Regions from separate parts of the Bacillus sp. FAU18 genome, predicted to be linked through region 2. Evidence: predicted binding sites of a transcription regulator. Region 2 holds the regulator's gene; the other holds the start of a gene.
What was found. The regulator NrdR, encoded in region 2, represses ribonucleotide reductase genes. The targets are predictions, from matches to a motif close to AACACNATATATNGTGTT.
Positions count from the first base shown of each region.

Region 1 (3,414 bases), on a different contig from region 2:
CACTTCAGAGCAAAGGTTAGAAAATTTGACCTTGGAAATATGGTTATTCGCATGCACTTTATTGACGTTATCTTGGAACATGATGTATGGATAGCCTGATTCAGAACGAAGCATCGCCAATTTTTCAAGAAGTTTCCGCGGGTTGATTTTTTCCTTTTTCACCCGAGGGTTGTCGACAAACTTGTCGTACATTTCGTTCATGTCCATCTCATCCATGTGCTGGCCGTACTCTTTATAAATCGTGTGCGGGTAGAATACATAAGCCGCTTTGTCCTCGCGTGCAAGCTCAACAAACTTATCCGGAATGACAACACCGATCGAAAGCGTTTTGACACGCACATCTTCATCCGCAGAAATCTTTTTCGTATCAAGAAAATCATTGATATCGCGGTGGAAAATGTTTAAATACGCCGCGCCGGATCCTTGTCTTTGTCCCATTTGGTCAGCGTAACGGAACGCGTTATCAAGAAGCTTCATGACGCCTACAACGCCTTTTGTCGCATTCTCAACATCTTTAATGGCTTCACCTTTCGCGCGAAGCTTGGACAGGTTAAGAGAAACCCCGCCGCCAAGCTTAGAAAGCTGCATGGAGATATCGATTGCTCTTGAAATGTCATTTAAAGAATCATTAACTTCGAGCAAGAAGCAGCTCACAAGTTCACCGCGGCGTTTTCTGCCGGCATTCAAAAATGTCGGTGTGCTCGGCTGATATTCTTGATTGATCATCAGGTTTACATATTCTTTTGCTTTCTCAGTGTCGCCGTTAGCGAAGAACAGCGCAACAATTGAGATCCGGTCCTCATAACGCTCGAGGATTTTTTTCTTGTCATTCGTTTTCAAAGCATAGTCATTATAGAATTTAAACGCACTCATGAAGGAAGGAAAACGAAACTTCTTAGCGTAAGCTGTCTTAAACACTTCTTTAATGTCTTCAAAAGAATAAAGGCTTAAGAATTCCTCTTCGTAGTATTGATTTTCAACCAAATAATCCAGCTTCTCTTTTAAATCGTGAAAGAAGACTGTGTTTTGATTGATATAATCTACAAAATAGCTATGTACAGCCTCTTTATCCTTATCAAACTGGAATTTCCCATCTTTTTGGATCATGATTTCGTTATTTAACTGGATCCATTTTGGCACTTGATTTTGTGACAACTCTTTCTACCTCCTGAGTAAACAATTCAACGTCTTTAGATGTGCCGCTGAGTTCAAATTTGTGCAAGATCGGCACCTGATATTGTCTTGAAATGGTATCGGCGCTTTTTGCAAAGTTATCGCCCCATACTTTGTTGCCGCTCGCAGCGACACCTAATAAGAGATGGGCGTATTTTTCGAGAAATGATTGTGTTGATGCCGGTACCTGACCGAAGTTTGTCGTGTAGGTGACCAAAACAAACGGAGTGTCCACGTGGTCCATTTCGTCCACCTTGCGTATCTGCTGAAAGCCTGTTTTATTCACAAACCGCTGAACATTCCCTGTTTTCGAATCAAATATGATTTGTACCACGTTTTATCACGACCTATCAAAAAATATGAATCTCTCATCACTAACACTATATATAGTATACTACCCTCTAGCAAAAACACAATATATAGATTCGTTTTTATGAAAAATTCATATTTTGATCAAATCAGGCAAATGGGCAGACTCATTAGGGCCCAAAAAAGAGAGCAGAACGAGAATCATCTCTCGTCCTACTCGGGGTGTCGTTTTTAGCCGATGTATATCATAACATGAAAAAAAACTGCTTAGTAGTCTAGATTTTTTTTTCTTAAGCTATCACAGCATTTTTCGCTCTCTACTGTTTCTTCTATTTCAACATCCGCGCCGATCTCTTCTAAAACCGCCTTCAAAGCAGTGATAATTGACGCTTCTCTGATTAATTCTTTTCCGTTCACAATGATACTTGTTCCGTATTCATAGCAAGAATCATCTTCGCAAATTTCTTCCCAATGATTCACGATCACTTTATGCTTCATGTTTTCACCCTCTGTTTGATCTGTGTCTGTATTTAGTTTAGCGGGTAGTATCCGCTTTGTAAATTCGGATGCTTGTGAATTTTATTCAAGTTCATCATCCGTGTCGTATTCTTTCTTCAGCTTTACCTCATTGCTGGACTCATTATACTCATAAATTTTAATATAGCCGTCCTCCATAACGCCAAAATGATTATGTTCAAGCGGAAACGAGGTGGGCTGAGGCGTTTCATAGTCTGAATTGCCGCTGTCTGTTTCAATAATGGTTTCTTGATTCCCGCACGCCCCGAACAGTAAAAAAACAGCTATCCATACAAGTGCAATCCTGATTCGTCTCAGTTCTGCTTCACTTTCAAACAAGGTCGATCACTCCCAAATTCATTTTATACATAATATACCATTTTTACTTCCGTATGTTGTTCTCATAAAAAAAGACCGTGCCTTGGCATGGTCAGCTTACACAAAAAGCTTGTAGCAAAAGTGGATTCATGTTAAAAATGGCCGCCGGGAACCCCCGGCAGCCTTTCCTCATGTCTTGACATGGCATTTTTTGATCTATTCGAGTTCAAGCTGGACGTTTTTTTGCGGCGCAAACGTTGAGATCGCATGTTTATATATAAGCTGCTGCTTACCTTCCGATTCCAACAATACGGTAAAGTTATCAAAGCCTTTCACCTGGCCCCGCAACTGAAAGCCGTTCAGCAAAAAAACAGTGACATACGTATTTTCTTTCCGGATTTGATTCAAAAACTGATCCTGAATATTAATCGGTTTCATGTTTCGTCCTCCTTGATTCTCTATATCATACAGTTTCGATTAAAGTTCGAGTTTTCCTGCTATATGTGTGAAAATTTCCTTTTTTTTCAGCTCCATATCAACAGGCGGTGTCATATCGAACCATGTGACCTGCATTTTGTTGCGAAACCACGTCAGCTGGCGTTTCGCATACCGCCTCGAGTTCTGCTTTAGCTGTTCGACAGCATCGGAAAGTGTCACAAAACCGTCAAAATATGCATACAGCTCTTTATAGCCTATCGCCTGTATTGATTGACAGTCTCTCACGTTCTTGTCGTATAAGCGCTTCACTTCCGGAAGAAGACCTGACTCCATCATCATATCGACCCGCTGATTAATTCTTTCGTAAAGTGTGTCTCTATCCATTGTCAGGCCGATTAACACTGCATTGTACAGAAGTTCTCGTTTTTGTTCCTTCAAATGCTGGGACATCGTTTTTCCGGACGTATGTAAAATTTCCAGTGCGCGAATGACTCTTCTTGTATTATTCGGATGAATCGCAGCTGCTGCCTCGGGATCTGCTGCAGCAAGTTTGGCATGAAGAAAGTCAGCGCCTTCCCGCTCAGCAGCCATTTGCATGCTCTCTCGAAACACGGGATCATTTGCCTCTTCCGTAAATGTATAATCGTAAAGCACAGATTG
Region 1 is NZ_JBVYHZ010000003.1:1,139,739-1,143,152, reverse strand. It holds gene nrdE (class 1b ribonucleoside-diphosphate reductase subunit alpha) at 1-1,155, opposite strand, end outside; gene nrdI (class Ib ribonucleoside-diphosphate reductase assembly flavoprotein NrdI) at 1,115-1,507, opposite strand; gene AC0OMU_RS05900 (hypothetical protein) at 1,750-1,980, opposite strand; gene AC0OMU_RS05895 (YmzC family protein) at 2,062-2,337, opposite strand; gene hfq (RNA chaperone Hfq) at 2,533-2,754, opposite strand; gene miaA (tRNA (adenosine(37)-N6)-dimethylallyltransferase MiaA) at 2,794-3,414, opposite strand, start outside.
Region 1: nrdI (class Ib ribonucleoside-diphosphate reductase assembly flavoprotein NrdI) is a predicted target of NrdR. The motif match lies at 1,550-1,567, and genes of this name have one in related genera.

Region 2 (3,414 bases):
CTTCTGCTGGTCGAGCTTCCGTTTAACTGGACATTCATAATACTCGATATCTATAGACCGCCCATTGACAACAAGCTTCGGATGGTAGCCCTCCAACAAATTGTTGCAGTTTTCATCTTCCGAACAATAGGAGCAATTCTTGCTTTGTTCGATATATTCATAAAGCTTATTTAAACTCTTTTCGATCATTTTTTGGTCAATCACTTCTTCGTTTTCCTTTAAAAATGCTTGAACATCTTGATCTTTCATGACTTTTTCCTTCATTTGTTCAAGACGTTTTTGGAAATCCGGCCTGCCGGTTACGCCCTGCAGGGAACGGCCGATTGGTTCCATCTATTCCTTCACCCCGCATCTCTGTCTTTAATAGGCAGAGTATTTTTTCAGTTTTTGCATTTCTTCCATCATCTTTTTCTTCTGTTCTTCCAAATCCTGCGGATGCAGCTTCTGCTGTCCGGATTCTGAATCAGACGCTGTTTCCTTTTCTGTCATCCAATCAGGAAGCTTTTCTTCACGAATCACTTTTTGGTTTCGTTTCGAAGACTTTGTTTTTCCTTCAGCCCATTCAAGATACTGGCGGTTTTCTTCTATTGCGAGCTTCATCGCTTCCCTGACCGTTTTTACCTTTTTGCGTGCCCAATGCGAAGCGATTTTTTGAATATAGTTTTTCGACAGCTTCATGTCGGTTTTCAGCATGACATAATAAATTAACACATTTGTGACGCCTGGCTCGAGCTTCTGTTCGAACATAATTTCTTCTATGATCTTCAGATCAGCTTTTGACGGCTCTGTTCCGTCAGCAATGTCCTGCAGAAGCTTCTTCGGAGAAATCGCCTCCAGCAATGCGATCAGCTTCCCATCCAGAGAATCCTCTTCTGCCGGTTTTTCGCCTTCACGCAGATGCACCGGCTGTGTTTTTTCCACCAAATCGGGCAACTGTCCGTTTCTTTCAATTTGATACCAGTCGCTCGCCGCTTTTCTTAATGCCTCCGTCGTAATGACGTCACGCTCATCAATTGCGCTCATCACAACATTTTGCATTTGCAAAGGGTCAATTCCGTACAGATAAGAAAGCTTTTTGATTGTGTCCCGCACCTGCTGGGTCATCGCTTTTCTCGGTATCATCGTCTCAGAAAGTCCCGCTAAAAACAAATCAAAATCAAACACATCCTCCGTTATGGTGTAGGACGGAGACTGTCCGACAGAAGTATACTCGGACCCCTCGGCAAGCCTTACCGTTTCCTCCATATCGGATGTGAGCTTCCATTCACTCGGCTGCAGCGATTCAAACGCGTGATTAAACGGCCGCGTAATGTCCTTCGCATCTTCTGAAATGGCCGGGTGCGTAAAAAATTGTTTTAATTGCTGATATTTCGTTTTTCCGACTCTATTATACAGAAAAACATTCAGCATTCCGTCTTCAAAAAATTCATTTGGTCTGAGCGGCGGAAGGAGTTCATATATAAAGAGGCGCTCCTGCCGCTCGGATTCTTTCATATATACTTTCAGCAATCCGATGCCCTCGAGCTTCCCCTGTTCCTGATGGATCGTTTTTAAGTTGGACTGTGTCATCCCCATCAGCTGTCTATGTGTGGACTCTCCGCCCCACAGACGGTTTTGTTCAAGCTCTCCCCACAATGTCATATAAAGAGAGAATGCAACAGGGCCGATTAAGGGCTGGTACAGTTGTGTAATAATTTGTCTGTCGATATCCTGCAGCATCGATCTGCTTTTAACCACATACGGGTCTACAGGCAGTACATCTTTCCAATAGTCAGCCATACATTCTCAAACCTTCCGAATTTGTTTCTACCTTTCATTTTACACCGTTTCTTATATCTATCAAATGCCAATTTTGCACATGAGAAAAGAGCTAGAAGAATCCTCTTAGCTCTTTTAACGCTCTTTCTTTATTAAGTCTTTTAATTCATCGATAAAGACGTTTATATCTTTAAACTGCCGATAGACGGACGCGAACCGCACATATGCGACTTCGTCAATCTTAGCCAGCCGGTCCATGACCATTTCTCCGACGAGCTCACTCTTCACCTCGGAGCAGCCTTGATTGCGAAGCTCTTTTTCAATATCAAAGCACATGTCTTCAAGCGTTTTGAGTGAAACAGGCCTTTTTTCACATGCTTTTATGAGGCCGCGCAGCATTTTTTCTCTGCTGAATTCCTCACGCACACCTTCTTTTTTCACGACGATGAGCGGGGTTTCCTCCACTTTCTCAAAGGTCGTAAACCGGTAGTGGCAGGATTCGCACTCGCGTCTTCGGCGAATCGACTTTCCGTCATCCACAGGCCGTGAATCAAGGACTCGTGTTCCGTTATGCTGGCATGAAGGACATTTCAATAAAATCAGCTCCCAACTATATCGTTCCCTGCAATGTATTTTCGGCAGCCTCCGCCTTTTAAAAATAGATGTGACAGCATCTGTCGGGAGAGCCGGTGTTAAATTTGTTTCTTTAGCATTAGGTGGTTTGTGAAAATCTCCTTCTTATTTTACAAAAAAAATGAAAAAAGAAAAAGCTGACACTCTCGTTTCTTTATAAAAATAAAAGGAGCATAAGCTAAAAAGCGCATAATGGCTTTCTAGCTTCAGCTCCCTTTGTGTTCGCAATTTACTTTATAGTACTTTCGCTTGCGCCTGTTTAATCTGCACAGGCCCCATTCCTCTTGGTATTTCAATGTTTTCTCTTGTATCAGCATGTAATGCCTCTGCAATGTAATCAGCAGCGACATTAGGATCTAAGTCTCCACAAGTATAAACATCAATGCTCGCATATCCGTGCTCAGGAAAACTGTGAATCGTTAAGTGTGATTCAGAAATAATCACAACTCCGCTTACGCCTTGCGGTGCAAATTTGTGAAATGCAACCTCGCGCACCTCAGCACCTGATTTTAGAGCAGCATTTACAAACGTTTTTTCAATAAAATCCATGTCATTCAGCTTATCAAAATCGCATCCCCATAGCTCGGAGATAACGTGACGCCCCATTGTTTCCATAGTCATGGACCCCCCTTAACAAGAATTAAAAAGTGAAATTCCAACAACTGGGTCGGCCATTTACCACGGGGGAAAGTTAGTCCGGAGAGGTCCTAACCCTTTAAGTAATTCCGAAACAGTCTCAAGCAAGAAGTTCACGAAAAATAGTATACTGTGTTTAAGTCTAATTTGCAAGGTGCGTTTTTTCAGAAATATGTTGTTAAGGGTTTTTTCTTTAAAATGTGTCCATGACCTTATTTTATACAGCAGACGGATGTTTCATTCGTGCCGCTACATGGCGGATCAGATCAACAACTCTGCAGGAGTAGCCCCATTCGTTGTCATACCACGCCAGCACCTTTACTTTCCTGTCTTCCATTACCATTGTTGTAAGCCCGTCAATGACCGCTGAATGCGGATTCGTATTAT
Region 2 is NZ_JBVYHZ010000004.1:775,696-779,109, forward strand. It holds gene dnaI (primosomal protein DnaI) at 1-333, opposite strand, end outside; gene dnaB (replicative helicase loading/DNA remodeling protein DnaB) at 361-1,779, opposite strand; gene nrdR (transcriptional regulator NrdR) at 1,894-2,352, opposite strand; gene speD (adenosylmethionine decarboxylase) at 2,626-3,006, opposite strand; gene AC0OMU_RS15080 (glyceraldehyde-3-phosphate dehydrogenase) at 3,245-3,414, opposite strand, start outside.